DNA from 4 places in the Paenibacillus sp. FSL R5-0928 genome. Region 2 is predicted to be linked to each of the others. Evidence: riboswitches for the same ligand, from Rfam matches in the RefSeq annotation. Region 2 holds a riboswitch; each other region holds the start of a gene.
What was found. Region 2 has a riboswitch for cyclic di-GMP ahead of MKZ16_RS04875 (glycosyl hydrolase). Riboswitches for the same ligand answer to the same signal wherever they lie in the genome.
Positions count from the first base shown of each region.

Region 1: it holds a riboswitch for cyclic di-GMP, as region 2 does, so the genes downstream of both, MKZ16_RS03205 (transglutaminase-like domain-containing protein) here and MKZ16_RS04875 (glycosyl hydrolase) in region 2, are expected to answer to the same signal.
Region 3: it holds a riboswitch for cyclic di-GMP, as region 2 does, so the genes downstream of both, MKZ16_RS31640 (NPCBM/NEW2 domain-containing protein) here and MKZ16_RS04875 (glycosyl hydrolase) in region 2, are expected to answer to the same signal.
Region 4: it holds a riboswitch for cyclic di-GMP, as region 2 does, so the genes downstream of both, MKZ16_RS01890 (anti-repressor SinI family protein) here and MKZ16_RS04875 (glycosyl hydrolase) in region 2, are expected to answer to the same signal.

Region 1 covers NZ_CP150225.1:727,484-732,076, reverse strand. The annotation lists rRNA gene MKZ16_RS03215 (23S ribosomal RNA) at 1-153, opposite strand, end outside; rRNA gene MKZ16_RS03210 (16S ribosomal RNA) at 386-1,943, opposite strand; gene MKZ16_RS03205 (transglutaminase-like domain-containing protein) at 2,311-3,120, opposite strand; cyclic di-GMP riboswitch class I at 3,134-3,214, opposite strand; cyclic di-GMP riboswitch class I at 3,289-3,371, opposite strand; gene MKZ16_RS03200 (class D sortase) at 3,485-4,150, opposite strand; gene MKZ16_RS03195 (GtrA family protein) at 4,253-4,593, opposite strand, start outside.
Region 2 covers NZ_CP150225.1:1,135,255-1,139,847, forward strand. The annotation lists gene MKZ16_RS04870 (sugar phosphate nucleotidyltransferase) at 271-1,644, shown strand; cyclic di-GMP riboswitch class I at 1,781-1,860, shown strand; gene MKZ16_RS04875 (glycosyl hydrolase) at 1,873-3,423, shown strand; gene MKZ16_RS04880 (glycosyl hydrolase) at 3,577-4,593, shown strand, end outside.
Region 3 covers NZ_CP150225.1:6,985,377-6,989,969, forward strand. The annotation lists gene MKZ16_RS31640 (NPCBM/NEW2 domain-containing protein) at 1-1,914, opposite strand, end outside; cyclic di-GMP riboswitch class I at 2,173-2,259, opposite strand; gene MKZ16_RS31645 (hypothetical protein) at 2,417-2,983, opposite strand; gene MKZ16_RS31650 (EAL domain-containing protein) at 3,100-4,083, opposite strand; gene MKZ16_RS31655 (Crp/Fnr family transcriptional regulator) at 4,139-4,593, opposite strand, start outside.
Region 4 covers NZ_CP150225.1:425,269-429,861, reverse strand. The annotation lists gene MKZ16_RS01905 (signal peptidase I) at 1-154, shown strand, start outside; gene MKZ16_RS01900 (TasA family protein) at 245-853, shown strand; gene MKZ16_RS01895 (helix-turn-helix domain-containing protein) at 1,023-1,352, shown strand; gene MKZ16_RS01890 (anti-repressor SinI family protein) at 1,460-1,615, opposite strand; cyclic di-GMP riboswitch class I at 1,643-1,727, opposite strand; gene MKZ16_RS01885 (2-oxoglutarate dehydrogenase E1 component) at 2,198-4,593, shown strand, end outside.

The DNA.
Region 1 (4,593 bases), 410 kb from region 2:
AGTAACTGCGAATTACCACAGCTGGGTTTCCCCATTCGGACACCCCCGGATCAAAGCTTGCTTACAGCTCCCCGAGGCAGTTTCGTTGTTCGCCACGTCCTTCGTCGGCTCCTGGCGCCTAGGCATCCTCCGTGTGCTCTTATTAGCTTAACCTTGATTCTTCCGAAGAAAAATCTCACTAATAACATTTACTTGTTTTCACAAGTTGCTAAAAGATGTTCTAAAACGCAAATTCGTTTCGGTATCCAGTTTTCAAGGATCAAGTCTTACTTGAGAGCTTAAACTCTCAAAACTGAGCAACGAGTGAGTAACAGGCCTAAACCTGAGTTTTGGAAGCTGAGCTTCCGATTTGAATGTCCTCATTGCAGAGAACGATTCTCCATAGAAAGGAGGTGATCCAGCCGCACCTTCCGATACGGCTACCTTGTTACGACTTCACCCCAATCATCTACCCCACCTTCGGCGGCTGGCTCCCTTGCGGGTTACCCCACCGACTTCGGGTGTTGTAAACTCTCGTGGTGTGACGGGCGGTGTGTACAAGACCCGGGAACGTATTCACCGCGGCATGCTGATCCGCGATTACTAGCAATTCCGACTTCATGCAGGCGAGTTGCAGCCTGCAATCCGAACTGAGACCGGCTTTGATGGGATTGGCTCCACCTCGCGGCTTCGCTTCCCGTTGTACCGGCCATTGTAGTACGTGTGTAGCCCAGGTCATAAGGGGCATGATGATTTGACGTCATCCCCACCTTCCTCCGGTTTGTCACCGGCAGTCACTCTAGAGTGCCCAGCATTACCTGCTGGCAACTAAAGTTAAGGGTTGCGCTCGTTGCGGGACTTAACCCAACATCTCACGACACGAGCTGACGACAACCATGCACCACCTGTCTCCTCTGTCCCGAAGGCCGCTGCTATCTCTAGCAGATTCAGAGGGATGTCAAGACCTGGTAAGGTTCTTCGCGTTGCTTCGAATTAAACCACATACTCCACTGCTTGTGCGGGTCCCCGTCAATTCCTTTGAGTTTCAGTCTTGCGACCGTACTCCCCAGGCGGAGTGCTTACTGTGTTAACTTCGGCACCAAGGGTATCGAAACCCCTAACACCTAGCACTCATCGTTTACGGCGTGGACTACCAGGGTATCTAATCCTGTTTGCTCCCCACGCTTTCGCGCCTCAGCGTCAGTTACAGCCCAGAAAGTCGCCTTCGCCACTGGTGTTCCTCCACATATCTACGCATTTCACCGCTACACGTGGAATTCCACTTTCCTCTTCTGTACTCAAGCCACCCAGTTTCCAGTGCGACCTCAGGTTGAGCCCAAGGTTTAAACACCAGACTTAAATAGCCGCCTGCGCGCGCTTTACGCCCAATAATTCCGGACAACGCTTGCCCCCTACGTATTACCGCGGCTGCTGGCACGTAGTTAGCCGGGGCTTTCTTCTCAGGTACCGTCACTCCGGTAGCAGTTACTCTACCGGACGTTCTTCCCTGGCAACAGAGCTTTACGATCCGAAAACCTTCATCACTCACGCGGCGTTGCTCCGTCAGGCTTTCGCCCATTGCGGAAGATTCCCTACTGCTGCCTCCCGTAGGAGTCTGGGCCGTGTCTCAGTCCCAGTGTGGCCGTTCACCCTCTCAGGTCGGCTACGCATCGTCGCCTTGGTGGGCCGTTACCCCACCAACTAGCTAATGCGCCGCAGGCCCATCCCTCAGTGACAGATTGCTCCGTCTTTCATTCTTCTCTCAGGAGAAAAAAGAAATTATCCGGTATTAGCTACCGTTTCCGGTAGTTATCCCAGTCTGAAGGGCAGGTTGCCTACGTGTTACTCACCCGTCCGCCGCTAAGTTACTTTGAAAGCAAGCTTTCAAAGTAACTCCGCTCGACTTGCATGTATTAGGCACGCCGCCAGCGTTCGTCCTGAGCCAGGATCAAACTCTCCAATTAGTATTGAAAAGAGCGATATGCTCATTTTGAAACATCTGACGAGAAAATTAATTCTCTAATTTTGGATTTCACTTACGTGATTTCCTACTCACTCGTTGTTCAGTTTTCAAAGATCAAGTTCTCGTTGACGCCGTTTAATGCCTCAGCAGCAACTCTTATAATATATCATGTTGTTTTCAGAAATGCAAGCTTTATTTTTCGAAGCTTTTTATCAGCCTCGTTTGTATCGCCTGTACGCTGTCTAACAACGCTTACCTATAATACCCCAACTATTAATAGAAAAGCAACCCCTAATATAAAAATAAACAACTAGCTTAATAATTAAGCTAGTTGTTTATTTAATAGAGTTATGTTTATAGCAACGAATTTAATAGTATTTTGCCGCAGTATATTTGCTTGAGGCTTTAATTAAATCGGTTTTCTTATCACTCTTTGCAAGTCCTGCATCCACTGTAGTATCAATGGTAACCCACTTCCCATTAAGCAACACTTCGTTCCATGCATGATATTGCGTAACGTAGCTTGTATTCCCCATTACCAACTTAGCAGGAACATCTACACTCCGCAGCATTGCGGCAAAAAGAGAAGCGTAATCATAGCAAATCCCTTTTTTAGTAGTCAATGTCTTATCGATGCTTGGAATATAATCAGTAGTTACACTATTAGCAAGAGAGTAGTCATATTGTACATTCGCAACTACATAGTTATAGATCGCTTTAACTTTCTCTTCGTCTGTTGTTTTGCCTTGTACTAATTGTTTAGCTTTGACAATCGCTTTATCAGAAGAACTCCATTTCACATTCTGTACGGAGCCCAAATATACGGAATTCGAGTCACTCATGGTTACGTCTACTACTTCGGAATATAACGCTTTGTATTTATTACCGGTTGTGTTCTCCAGAACAGAAACCTTATAAGTCCCATTTCCTTGTTGCAAAGGGAAGTCCTCAGCTTGTCCAGAAGCATACAAGTTATAAGTATAGCTGCTGTTATCTTTGGTGATCATGAGTTTGATTCTTTTATCTTTCGGAATATCATAGTTAATACCAATAACACCTTGAGCCACTTTGGATGTAATCAACCAGCTGGCATCTGCACTTGCAGCTTGAGCTGTACTTACCGGAACTGAAGTCATTAGGACGAACAGCGCCACCAGCATAAAATAAACCTTTTTCACGGATAAAACTCCTTTCGGTAGCTGGCTGCCATCCTTTCGGGAAGGCCCTTTAGCTTTGCGTCCCTACCTTTCGATAGGTTTGCCGTTATCGTATAAGCTCTATCTGTTCTAGCTTTACTAGATATAGTTGATAGAATCCATTTGAAACAAACAAAAAAAGCCTCTTCATTCGGTAGCTGGCTGCCATCCTTTCGGGAAAAGGCCCTTTAGCTTTGCGTCCCTACCTTTCGGAAGGTTTGCCGTTATCGTGTTTAGCTTTCATAGTATAATACTATCATATTTATAGTTGTGAACAAGACCTAATTTACTAGATTACCCATTATTTTATAAATATCTCCCGGTATTTGTGTTTTCTTGTCATTCACTATTCTCCTTTTGTTAATTTGGCATGAACAATCAGCCGATGCGTTGGATTCACTAGCGGATCACATGTAATCAGAGTAAGAATCTTATCCTTGTCATTCCCGTCAAGAACGGAGACATCACTCGGATCTACAACAGAAATATCGTATACCTCATAGTTAAACACCTGATCACTAGTCTTTACCGTGATAACATCCCCCACAACAACCTCATTCAATCTGTTAAACAAACGACCCGTAGTTCGAGCCCGATGCGCCGCGATTGCAGCATTTCCGATCTCTCCAAGGGGTGCCGTTTCTTTCATATGGGCTGCAGCATGTTTCATATTAGCTTTTGTAGCCCCTTCTAATACAGGCAGCTTCAAATCAATCTTACCGATTTCAATTAGTGCGATTACTTTGCCACCGACCTCAATCTCCGGTTCAGGCTTTTCTGTCTCTTGGGGTTGGGGCTGTGCCTGAGCATCCAGAACCGATTCCTCTGCTAACAGCTGAGTAACTTCAGCATACCTGCTCTTCAAATCTGGCTGGGGAGTACTATCGGCAGTGCTTAGTTCAGCCGTTTCTAATAACTTCTCCTGCTGCCTGTCGTTGTACCATTCGTTAGCTGTCGGATATAACATGATAAGTATCCCAGCCAGTATGAGTAGATAGGAGAATTTACGCAATGTTATTCACCTCCGTATATTGTTTCTATGGTTATATACAAATCAAGCAGAAACAGCTACTTGCCTTTAAGCATAGCAACTCCTTCTGCCTGAAATTAATGTTTAAAATACCCATATACGACTTCCAAAGAAATTGATGATCACCGTGATAAAGGTAACCAGCACCTTGGAGATCAAGACTTGAATACCTAGTTTGTCTGTCAACAGATGCATTAGCAGCAGTGATATTCCGAGCACTACCAGATTCAGCACGATAAACTTGACCAGCTGCACGCGGTCGAAGCCTTCTTTATTACCCCGGTTGCGATCACGAAAGGTTACTTTTTTATTCAAAATAAAGCTATTCGCCGTACCTGCACTATAGGAGATCACCTGCGCCAATGCGTATACCATCCCTAGTGAATTCAACAATGTAAAAATCACAAAATCAATCAGCGTATTGA
Region 2 (4,593 bases):
AAGTAGTTGGTTAGGTTAAGAACGGAAAGGGAATTTGGAACTGTAGAAACGGAGTGTTCGCCTTTATCCTCGGATTTCTACCGCGAGAAGCGGTCCAATCAGGAAATCTGAGGATAACAGCGATCGGAAGTCCAAAATCCCTTGGAGTGGTTCATACCTAATAAATTTTTTAAAAAATGCATCCGCTCGAACTAAGGCTAAGCGGAAGCTATACGTTTTGATAACAATTCCATTATGCTCGATTTCCATAATTCAAGGAGGGTTCATTCTATGAAAATGGTACTTCTATCAGGCGGTTCAGGTAAACGGTTATGGCCGTTGTCTAACGACTCACGTTCAAAGCAATTTCTAAAGGTACTTGAAAGCCCTCAAGGTGAACCAGAATCCATGGTACAACGTGTCTGGAGACAGCTGGAGGAAGCAGGGATGGCAGAATCATCTTATCTAGCCACCGGCCGCGGCCAAGTAGAAATGATACAAAGCCAACTGGGAAGTCATGTGCCGATTATCGTTGAACCGGAGCGTCGGGATACTTTTCCGGCTATCGCCTTAACAGCTACCTATCTTTATTCAGTGGCAGGTGTTTCTCCAGCGGAGACGGTAGCAATATTGCCTGTTGACCCTTATGTAGAAGCATCCTTTTTCGATACCATAGCTATGCTTGAGGGGACCATGCTGGAAAGTGGAGCAAATCTGGCACTAATGGGTGTTGTTCCTGAACATGCCTCAGAGAAATACGGATATATTATTCCTACCGCTGAAGAGGCGGGGGGGAATGGTTTTATGAAGGTGAGTCACTTTCAAGAGAAACCAGACCGCATACAAGCAGAACAGCTCATCGAGCAAAATGCATTGTGGAATTGCGGAGTGTTTGCCTTCCGTTTAGGGTACTTGTTAGATATTTTGCAGCGTAAAGGGTTGCCTTTAGGATATGAAGAATTGCAGAAGCAGTATAAGCTATTGTCTTCCATCAGCTTTGATTATGAAGTGGTGGAGAAAGAAGAACATATTGTGGTGCAGCCGTATGATGGATTCTGGAAGGATCTTGGAACGTGGAATACGCTGACAGAGGAAATGAGCAGCAAGCATGTAGGAAAAGGTTTTGTGACGGCGGATTCTGAGGGGACTTGCTTGATTAATGAGCTGGACATTCCGATTACGGTAATTGGTGCGAAGGATCTGATCATTGCGGCTAGCCCGGATGGAATTCTAGTTACCCATAAAGCTGAGAGCCCACGGATTAAAGAAGTGCTGAAGACCTTTGAACAAAGACCGATGTACGAGGAACGCCGCTGGGGCCATTACAAAGTTATTGATTATGTGAAATATGATGAAGGCAATGAAGTGCTGACCAAACGGATTTTTATATCCGAGGGGAATAATATCAGCTATCAATTACATCGCAAGCGTAGTGAAATTTGGACAATCGTCAGCGGCGAAGCAAGTATTGTGCTGAATGAGAAAAAACATAATGTGAAGGCTGGGGACGTGGTACGTATACCGGAAGGAACGAAACACGCGATCCTTGCTTTGACGGATGTTGAGTTTATAGAGGTACAGACGGGGTCTGAATTAGTAGAAGAAGATAACATACGTATTACTTTAGACTGGAATGATATAGAACTACAACAATTCATTTCATAGGTCTAACCTATCTATTTAACCAATTCAAAATTTCTTGAAACAGGTAAATTGACTCAATTATCAAAAAAAGTCATAAAAACACTAAATATATCATTAATTGTCGTCGATACTTACGGTAAGAGAGATTATTTCTCTTAAATTGAAAAGGCAAACCTATCGAAAGGTAGGGACGCAAAGCTATAGGGCCTTCGAAAGAGTGGCAGCCTGGCTACCGAAAGGGAGATTATTTTGAAAGCTTACCGTACGTATCGATTGTTTGGTGCATTTCTGTCACTCGTCCTGTTTCTGACTGCACTTCCGCTTGCTGTTGGAATTTCGCCGTCTATTGTCATAGCTGCTTCAAATTCTGGAACGCCAGTTACCCCAGGTGCCTCACCTGAAGCCGTAAAGCTGCTTAACTATTTTTACTCGATCTCAGGAAAAGGCATTATTGCTGGTCAACATGACTATTTAGAAAGTCCAGATGAAATTAACAATATGCTGAAGGGAACCAGCGGACAATATGCGGCTCTTCACGGTTATGAAATGGGTGCGATCAGTGGTCAGTCCGAAGCAACGATGGCTTGGCAACGTCAAAATGTGGTGAACAGCGCCATCAACTGGAATAAAGCGGGCGGGATCGTAGCTATGACTTTTCATGCTAACCTGCCGGGCACCTCTTATGACTGGGATAATGTGAAAAAAACACTTAGCCAGAGTGAGTTCGATAGTTACGTTACACCGGGTACTAAGCAATATAATAATCTGATCGCTGAGCTTGATAAGGTGGCAGTCTCTTTAAAAAGCTTGCGTGATGCCAATGTTCCGGTGCTTTGGAGACCCTATCATGAAATGAACGGGAACTGGTTCTGGTGGGGGAAGAAAAATAACTTTTCTAAACTATGGAATATAATGTATGACCGTTTTGTTAACGTTCATAAATTAAATAATCTGTTATGGGTATGGAGTCCGAATGCTCCCAATGTTTGGTCAGATCCTTATGCGCTAACTTATCCAGGTGCTGATAAAGTAGATATTCTGGCAGCAGATATATACGAAAATGATTACCAGCAAAAATACTATGACAGCTTGTTGAGTCTAGCCGCAGGCAAACCGATTGCGATCGGGGAGAATGGTGAAATGCCTAATCTGGAGAAGCTTCAGCAATCGCAAAGTAAATGGACGTATATGATGAGCTGGGGAAAAATGCTTTACGAAAATAACAGTGCAGACACAATCAAAACATTTATGAATAGCAACTACACCCTGACCAGAGATAAATTAAATACTGGTCTGGCACCGACACCTAGCGCCGCACCAGCGCCGGCACCTTCCGAAGAAGAGGGGGAGGCAGCAATTCCTCTCGCGAAGGGGCTTGCAGGAGAGTATTACAACAACATGTTGTTGTCGGGAGCGGCAACTCTTAACAGAACTGATGCAATAATCGATTTCAATTGGCGGCAAGGATCGCCGGATGCCGCCCTCGGGATTGATCGTTTCTCCATACGTTGGAGCGGTAAAATTAAGCCGTTATATAATGAGCAATATACATTTTACACTACCTCAGATGATGGTATCCGTGTCTGGGTGAATGGGGAATCCGTGATTGATAGTTGGACTAAGCAAAGTGGTACTGAGCGTAAGGGCACTATAACGCTGAAGGCTGGTCGGCTATACGATATCAAGGTGGAGTATTACGAGAATGAAGGCGATGCGAGAGTCCGCTTGATGTGGGAAAGTGCTAGTCAAGCTAAAGAGACAGTTCCAGCAAGTGCACTTTTTCTTCCGGATGTCTCCTGATTGATGAAAATTAAAGGTCGATCCTTAGTGGCTCTGCGTTATTGCAGAGCTACTAAGCTATAGTCCTCATTAGGTCAGAAGACGATTGTCCGATAACAGGTATGTTTATTTAGCACCTGTAGAGGCAGTACAGCTACCGAAAGGAGGATTTATTTGCGTAAATATTATAAGAAAAACAGATTGTTGTTTACTATGTTACCGGTGTTTATTATTTTTTCCTTGCTGCCTTGGGGAGAGGTTAAGAGTCTTCCGAAGGCTATGAGTGTTTCTTCCTCTTTACCTCCGGTTATACCCAGTAATCCATCGGCTTCTGAAGAGGCTAAGCAACTGCTGAGTAATTTGGTGAATCTACGTGGCAAAGGGATTTTGTCCGGCCAGCATGATTATCTAGAAAGCCCAGATGAACTGGTTCATAAGCTGAAGAATACTTCGGGACAAAATGCCGTTCTACATGGTTATGAATTAGGGGCGATTAATAATCAATCCGAAGGGACGATCGCAGAACAGCGGCAAGCAGTGATAGACAGTGCAATTGAATGGCATCACGAGGGTGGCATTGTAGCCATGACATTCCATCAGAGTTTGCCGGGAACATCTCCAGAATGGTCCAATGTAAACAGAAGTCTCAGTCAAGAGAAATTTAATGCTTATGTTACACCTGGGACAGCTCAGTATAAGAGGCTAATCTCAGATCTAGACGAGGTTGCTGGATATTTGGGACAATTGCGTGATGCCGGAGTTCCGGTCTTATGGCGACCTTACCATGAAATGAATGGCGGTTGGTTTTGGTGGGGGAAAAAGGAAAATTTTTCAGAGCTTTGGAGTATTGTCTATGATCGTTTTGTAAACACACACAAGCTAAATAATCTACTGTGGGTATGGAATCCGAATGCGCCGAATGAATGGTCAGATCCTTATGCTGCATATTATCCCGGTGGGGATAAACTCGATGTTCTGGCTGCGGATATCTACAATAACGATTATAAGCAGTCCTACTATGAGGATCTGCTCGCATTGGCCGAGGGTAAACCTATCGGAATCGGGGAGAGCGGACAGCTGCCGAACCCGGATGTATTAACTGAGAAACAAAATAAATGGGTCTATATGATGACCTGGGGAAAATTACTGACAGAAAATAATACGCTACAGTCAATTAAAAGCTTTATGAAA
Region 3 (4,593 bases), 1.3 Mb from region 2:
GGTTCTGAATTGTTCTGGATCCGTGGTCTTGGTCATAAAAGGAATCTTTTCTAAACCTTCGAAGCGGATCAGTGGCGCCTTCCCTTGCTCCTCTGCTGTATAGGGATTTACGATATAAACGGTGCCGCCCTTAGTTACATCATGAGCATAAGCACTAGTCGTTGTAATTTCAGGTACAGTTATAGTGTTCTTGCCCGCACGCAATTGTACGCCCCTAGCCCAACTATTCCAAGCTCCCTCTTGTTGAGAAAAGATCAAAGAAGGCAACTTATCACCCGAAGCAGCATCCACATAAACATTGATGGTCTCGCCAGGCATTGCCGCAAGTCCTGTAGGCTGGTTGTTCGTGCCGAAGCCTATTCTCAGGTTTTGCTGAGCATGTTTTTTCATATCTCCACGCTGCTCGGCCTCAATGATGGTGCCTTCGGTTTGAACTTCACCATTCACTAGCTTCTTAGCTAAATCCAAAGAATCTTTCAGGATTGGATAGAGCGGATGTACTTTTGCCGCTTCTTCTAATTCGTTGATTGCTTCGACGCTATTATAAGCAGGCACAACCGCACTCATCGTTCCATCTGTGAAAATACCATTTACAGCTTCGCTTACTTTATCTTCTGTATAAAATCTAAATTCAGCCGCAAAAGGTCTGTTAATATTAGCTTTTGTGAACTTAAATTTTAATCTTTTAAACTTCGTCGGTTCGAATTTAAATTCCAAAAAATCATTGGTACTAATCGCGGTTCCGCTAGATACCAGTTGGAAGGTCTCTCCTTTACTCGTCTCTGATGCATAGATTTCAAAAGCCTCTGGGAATCCTTTGCGATTATCTCTAGCCAAAAAAGCCACTCTGTCCAGCACTTCCGCTTGCGCTAGTTCAAACACGACTTCATTCGTGAAGCTTGCATCATTGTTTTTGTTCGTTTCCCAATGCGTAGTGGGCTGGTCATCCAGCATATATTCAGGCTTCGTACCTGGGTAGCTTCCACCGTTCACCGTTACTTTTGATACGTTTGCATTTGGCATTCTATAAGCTTGGCTATAGGCATTTTCATAGGCTGTACCATACCCTTTTAGCTTCGAAACCTTGGCTGCCGTTACCTCTACCTGATGGTTCTCCAAAAGGATCTTTGCATTATCTATCTCTTCTTTAAACTGCGTATACAGTGGATGTGCTTGTACTTCATTTTCTAAAGCTGTTAATTTCTCTGCCGTATCAAAGGCTGTACTAACTTGGCTCAAGGTATCATCTGTAAATAAATTTTTCATTTTAGTAGAGACACTATCCTCTTTATAAAAAGAAAACTCAGCCGCACTCGCCCAATCTTGGTTCGCTTTTTTGAAGACAAATTTAAGTCTCTTAAAAGCCGTAGGTGCGAACTGAATCTCCACTACATCACCGGTTGAGCCTGTATATTCTCCAGAAGACACGAGTGTGAAATCACCCGCATCGGTAGTGGAGCCATAGATATCAAATTCTTGAGCAAAACCTTTACCTCTAGCACCAGATTGCCTAGCGGCATAGACCATTCTATTTAATTCAGTGGACTCATTGAAAACAAACACAACCTCATTCGTAAACGTTGAACTATTCGGTTTGCCAGTCTCCCAATGCGTGCTCATATCCCCATCCATAGCCTTAGCTATAGGCGAGCCTGAGTAGTTGCCACCGTTATTTGTGATGGATTTAATATTTGCTGGATTCATTCTAAAAACCTCATTATAGGCATTTAGAACATCCTTGCCGTACAGCTCAAACGGAATAACCGAAGCGTTGCTTAATAAGTTGACCTTACTTTGCGCGACTGTTTTTGTTACATTTACCTTGCTTGCCTCACTTGCTAAAGCATAACCTGCCTCACTCGAAAAACTGGCCAACATGGCCGCCGATGTAGCGATCGCAATCATTTTCTTCATCTCTTCTTACCCCCAGATGTCATATGAATCTCTCCAGTGCCCAAAAATGGGCACAAAAAAAACTACCCCAAAAGAGTAGCTTGATTGCGTATAAAGTCGCCTAAAAATTAAGACTTAATTTTTATTAAACCTTAACAAGCATAAACGCCTTCGGCGTCCTTATAAGGACGGTAAGCGTTTAAGCGAGAAATATAAGATATTAAGTATAGGTGTATAACTTATACTTTCTTATATTTTAACAAAAAGCGTTACACACTCTTTGGCAGCTGGCTGACAATAGTTATGATAACCTTAGTCCCTATAGCTTTGCGTCCCTACATTTCCATAGGTTTGCCTATGAAGTTTCGAATACATTCAAAGAGTAACATAAGCCTAGATCTGATCGCATGATTAATTGGTATGAAATGAGTATAGGTAATTGCAATTAGTTTTTCTCATGTGATAGATATTATTTATCGACTATCCCGGAAGAGAATGGGATCCTTTAGGACTGGAGGTCTAATTAACTCCCCGATCCGAACAAACGCCGGAACCAATTCCACACATCGCCCGTGATGGGAATTAATCCGAAACCATGTTCGCCAACTGCGATTACACCATATGCCCATTGTCCGATAGCTATGGCACCCCCAGCGATCCTGCCTATCGCTATCGCACCAAACGCCGTATCCCCTATGGCGATGGCCCCCAACGCTTTTTCCGCGATTGCGATCGCTCCTACAGCCACTCCTGCAATCGCAATCGCTCCCACTGCGAAGCCAAGCCAGCTAAGTGCTATTGCTCCAATCGCTAACCACATTCCCAGTGATATTGCTCCTAAGGAAAGTACGCCCACGCTTATCGCACCTATGGAAATCAATCCGACAGCTACATCTCCAATAGCGATTAAACCAACAGCTGTCTTTACACGGGGTTTACTTCCATGACCATACTTTTGACCTGAGTATCGCCCTAAATTACTACGAATACTGATGACCGGAAATGAGGGAGAAGGCCATTGATAATCAATTTCTCGTCCATCAAAGCCCCTAGAATCCGCCCAGCGCGTTACAAATTGATGCCATTTCATATCCATCCCGTCCCCCTTTTCAAATTACCTAAATTATACAACCCCGGGGGTTGGCTGTACTCAGACTCTGACCTGAAATTCATCTCATCCTCTGGACCGATATATACTCATTAGGATTACTGTTTGGGAATAGGATCAGGCTTTCCAAATAAATATCCCTGAAACAACTGATAACCACTCTGCTTAAGCCATTCAAAGTCCTCTCTAAACTCCACACCTTCTGCTAAAGGAACAGATTGGATTTCTAAAGCCTTTTCTAAAAATTGTTTAGCTATTTTCTGTTTGTTCGGATCACTGGACACGCCTTGAACATATTTCATATCTAACTTCATGTAATGAGGTTTAAGCTCCAATAACATCTCGATCGTGCTGAAGCCCTCACCAACATCATCTAAAGCGTATTCAAATCCCCGATCCTTGTAATATGTCAAAATAGCTTTCAAATGAGCGAGATCATCCACTTTCTCCGTCTCAACAACTTCAAAGACAAAAAGAGAGGGGTCGACGCCTAATTGATTGGCCAGTTCAACGGTTGATCTTAAGCAGAACTCTGGAGCGTAAATTGATGTAGGGATAAAATTAATAAACGTTTTTTTATTTAAGGGTGCAGCATATTTTACAGCCGTCATTCTACATAACCTGTCTAAAGCATATAAACGCCCACGATTCCGTGCCGCCGCAAAAATCTCATTAGGATAGATAAGGGATCCGTCTTCTTTTTTAAATCTGGATAGGAGCTCGTATGCAAAAATCTCTTCCCTTACGTTCACAATCGGTTGGAAGTAGCAAGTAACAAGACCCTTAGTGATAACCTCATCAATCCACTCCATATCAAGTACATTGGGTAATTCGGATAGAGGTCTCCATGTTTGGTCATCTATACGAAATTCAATTTTCCCGGACTCCATATGATCGTTACAGAAATCCAGAAGATCTCGCGCTTCAGCTTCCTTAATCGTAATCACATTTTCTTCTACCTTATGTATCGTATTCCTTCTACTCAAGTGATGAATAACCTCAGGTAAAACCCTAAGATTAAGCTCACCATGAGCCTTGATTTGAAAATTCAGCTCTCTTACTACACAATGATTACAAGCCATATTCATAACCCCTTTAATAATGGATTCTTTGAAAAAGATCCCGGAACGGCTCTTCTCAATCGAAATCCGTATACTCCAGTAAATATGTCGCGTCTAACACGGTGATCTGCTGATGTTGAATCTCAATAATCTTTTGCTCTTGCAGATCTTTAAGCACAAGGGTAGCCGTCTCCCTTAACGTTCCGATCATATCCGCGAACTGCTGATGGGTCAATCGAAGATCAATCCGCTGTTTGCCTTGCTCCTCTACTCCAAATCTTTGGTATAGTCTTCTCAGCGTAAATATCGCACGCGCTCTCGCATCATGAAATTTCATTTCATGTAATAACCGATTCGATAAAAATAAACGGTCCATTTGCAGCAGCATCAATTGCTCCTTAATCAACGGGTAATCGGCAAGCATCTGCTTAAAAAGCTCATGTTTAATCTCAAATAATACAGTATCATTCATAGCCACCGCAGACAGCACTCTTATATTGGAGGGATGGATCACTTCCAGATCGCCAAAGA
Region 4 (4,593 bases), 710 kb from region 2:
TTCCAAAGCTGGAAGTGTAGTCCTCATGATCGTGCCTGGCTTGATGCTTCTGCTCTATGCTCTGTATACCTCTTGGAAGGCTGTAGCTGCATTAGAAAAGAAAAATGCTGCCCTACTGCCAGCCTCACCGTCCCCAACAGAAACACAGCCCTAAGTTGATTGTCCACTTCCGCTTACGAACCGGAAGATACAATATATAAATTTTATAAAAAATTCAAACACAAATTTGAGGAGGAATTTTATTATGGGTATCAAGAAAACATTGGGTCTTGGCGTAGCATCTGCAGCACTGGGTTTATCATTAATCGGCGGAGGAACCTTCGCATACTTTAGCGACACTGCGCAAAGCACAGCTACATTCGCAGCGGGTACACTCGATCTGAACTCCGACCCTTCTGTCATCGTTAATATTCCTAACCTGAAACCAGGTGATACTGTAACTAAATCCTTCAAATTGAAAAACGATGGTTCGCTCGATATCGGATCTATCATTCTGAATACATCGACTCAAATCACGGATGCTAAAGGAGATAACTACCTGGATTTAGCCGAGTTCATTAAAGTTAAATTCCTTAGAAATAATGATAAAGGGGTACCTATCGTCTCTCCTGAAAATGTAGTTTATGAGACTACACTTGCTGCTTTAAAAAGTCAGCATCCGGATCTCGTAAAAAATACAGGTTGGGATCAACTCTTTACCGAAGCATCCGGTATTAAAGCCGGTACCAATGACAGCTTCTCCGTCCAATTCGAATTTGTGGAAAATAACCAAGATCAAAATATTTTCCAAGGCGATAGCTTAACACTGACTTGGGATTTCGTAGCTAAACAAGGTGCGAAAAAAGACTACTAAGATCAATAAAGTAATTTAATAAAATACTCGAAGAGCAGCAGATCCTGAATCCGGCCACGGATAAGCAGATTGCTGCTCTTCTCTTTACAATAAACTTTGTCCGATTTATTGATATTTGCTATACTAATAACAAAAATTACGGAGGGGCGTCAGCATAGTGCCACAGAATATGGGCCAACGTATCCAGCAGCTCCGCCTAGACAAGGGTTTCTCCCTATCTGAGCTTGCGGACAGAGCAGATGTGGCTAAGTCGTATCTTAGCAACGTGGAGAGAAACATCCAATCCAATCCATCCATCCAGTTTATCGAAAAGATCGCTGACGCGCTTCAGGTATCCATTCATGCCCTACTCTATGGAGAACCAAATGATGCAGAGGAATCACATTTAGATTCGGAATGGTTCCGATTGGTGCAGGAAGCTATGGACTCAGGCATTAGCAAACGCGAATTCAAAGAATTTCTGGACTATCAGAAATGGAAGCTCGATCAAAAGGATTAATACTTCCTACTAATCTGGTACGATCCTCACTTCTACTAAATCATATCGAAAAAGGACACAGCGAAGAACCGCTGTGCCCTTTTTCGATATGTAACCCCTCTAATGTATTACTGCACGATCTGCACAGTTTTCTCATGAAAGAACTGGCGGATTTCATCTGCCTTAATGCCAGCCTTCTTAGCTGCTAATAATAAATGTACCCACTCTTGATCCAGATCAATAAACTGCTGTTCTCTGTTGCTACCCTGGTTGGACTTTTCCAAAAAATCTCCCCCTAAGATTTTACGTCCCCAGGCAATCCGGCTGTCATAGTATCTCTACCTTAGACCCGCGACTTTGTGCCCCTGCCTTTCGGCAAGTTTACCTTTTACTGGACCCTTTTCACGAAAGGATCTGCTTAAAAAACTATAAAATTACTATCTGCAATAACATTATACAAAAAGAAAGCGGAAAAGTGTGTCGATTCCTGGTTACTTTCTATTTTAAAAACGAAAAATAAAAGATTTTTTTTCAAAGATCTTGTCCGATTATCACGATACTCGTCCGTTACATAAAATAAATTGTACTAGCAAAATAAATATTTACTGACCTAATAGTTAAAAATAAGGATAATAGAATCATTTTAATAGGCCTTTAGAATGGGTAATGAGAAGAAACACCCTTCTTTTCATTAGAACAAGCTAACCTATACCATTTTGCGAACGTATTGGACGAAAGAATGAATTGATTACAGTGGCTGAAAGTAGCACAATAAGATGAGAAATGAAACCGCAATCATCACAGCTCCAGTAAGCGTTGACACAAAATGTCACGTATGGAGTTCATCCGTTAAGGAGGATGTATTCATGGCAGCCAAAGAGCCCTATAACGAATCCATTTGGAGTAAGTATTACGGACCCAATTTAGGCTACATTCAAGAAAGATATGAACAGTTTGTGAAAGATCCCTCCACCGTAGAAAATAATTATCGCGAGCTTTTTACAAATTCGGGACCTCCTCCCCTAACTCCAGATAGCGAACCGGCTCCTCAGCCGCGCATCTCGGGAGACACCGAATGGCTTAGAAAAGCAGTAAGAGCTTCCAAGCTAATCGCCAATATTCGTATATATGGCCATATGGCCGCTGAAATTGATCCGCTGGTACGCGATCAGAATCCCATGGCAAAATATCTTGAGCTTGAAACCTATGGGCTGACCCGCGAAGACCTGATCGCACTGCCTGCCACGCTTATATGGGAAAATGCGCCGAATGATGTGCATACCGGATGGGATGCCGTGCAACGTATGCGTCAGGCATACACCAAGACCATCGCCTATGAGTTCGGGCATGTGCATGAAGAAAAAGAACTGCAATGGCTAAATAGACAGGCAGAATCCACCAGCTCACCAGCACCCCTAAATAATACAGAACGCAAAGAGCTCCTGAACCGCCTGATTCAGGTAGAGCAATTTGAAACCTTCCTCCACAAGACTTTTGTAGGTCAGAAGCGTTTCAGTCTTGAAGGCAATGATGCTCTTGTACCGATGTTAGATGAAATCGTACGTGCTGCTGCACATGACGGTGCGGAGCATATTTTGATGGGCATGGCGCATCGCGGCCGCCTCAACGTTCTTGCACATATTTTGGGCAAACCATATGATATCATATTTTCAGAGTTTCATCATTCTCCGAACAAGGAGCTTTTCCCTTCCGAAGGCTCTACAGGCATTAACTATGGCTGGACAGGTGATGTGAAATACCATCTCGGTGCAGACCGTGCTGTCCGTGAAGGAGAAACCGTACGCACAAGAATAACACTAGCGAATAACCCAAGTCACTTGGAATTCGTCAATCCTGTCGTGGAAGGTTTCACTCGTGCCGCACAAGAAGATCGGAGCACTGCAGGACTGCCGAAGATTGATACCAGTAAAGCTATGGCGGTGCTGATGCATGGCGATGCTGCTTTTCCAGGTGAAGGAATTGTTGCAGAAACGCTTAATATCGGCAAACTTCAAGGTTATCAAAATGGTGGGACGATCCATATCATTGTTAATAACCGAATTGGTTTTACGACTGAAAGTGAAGATTCCCGTTCTACGCATTATGCGAGTGACATCGCCAAAGGGTATGAAATCCCGATAGTCCATGTCAACGCTGATGACCCAGAGGCCTGCGTAGCAGCCGTACGTTTAGCTAGCGCATACCGCCATCAATTCAAAAAAGATTTCGTAATTGATCTCATCGGCTACCGCCGTCATGGTCACAACGAAATGGATGATCCTGAAACCACACAACCTATTGTCTACGGCAAGGTTCGCAATCATCCAACCGTCTACAAGGTTTATGCAGAGAGACTGAAAAACGAAAAGGTTCTTACCGCCGAAGACGTACAAAAGATGAATGCTGAAGCAGAAAGCGTATTGCAGCGTGCGTACGATAATATGAAGGAAGGCAATCATAAGAAAAAAGAACCCAAAGCCTTCATTCCTCTACAAACGGACCGCGCAGCGGCAAACACTACAGCGGTATCCATCTCCAGCCTGCAGGAGATCAATCGTGAACTGTTGACGGTTCCAGCTGGATTCCAGGTTTATCCGAAGCTGGAGCGCATTTTACAACGTCGTAAAGATGCACTGAATGAGGGTGAAAAGGTCGACTGGGCACTGGCTGAAACGTTAGCCTTCGCTACCATTTTGAAAAATGGGACGCCCATCCGACTGAGCGGTCAAGATGCCCAACGCGGAACCTTCGCACATCGCCATCTGGTGCTGCACGACAGTAAAACAGGAGATTTATTCTCTCCGCTACATCAGCTAAGCGATTCCCGTGCCTCCTTTGGCGTATACAACAGTCCATTGTCAGAGGCATCAGTATTAGGCTTTGAATATGGTTATAATGTGTTCGCACCGGAAACCTTCGTAATCTGGGAAGCACAGTATGGTGATTTCGCCAATGCGGGTCAGGTTATTTTTGACCAGTTCATTGCGGCTGGACGCGCCAAATGGACACAGCGCAGCAATCTCGTCATCATGCTGCCGCATGGCTACGAAGGACAGGGACCTGAGCACTCCAGCGGTAGGCTGGAACGGTTCTTGCAGCTATCCGCTGAGGAGAACTGGACAGTCGCTAATCTGACTACCGCTTCGCAATATTTCCATCTGCTGCGGCGCCAAGCAGCGTTATGCGGGCAGGAAGATGCTAGACCGCTAGTCATTATGACGCCGAAAAGTCTCATTCGGAATACGCGCAGCACTTCTGCCGG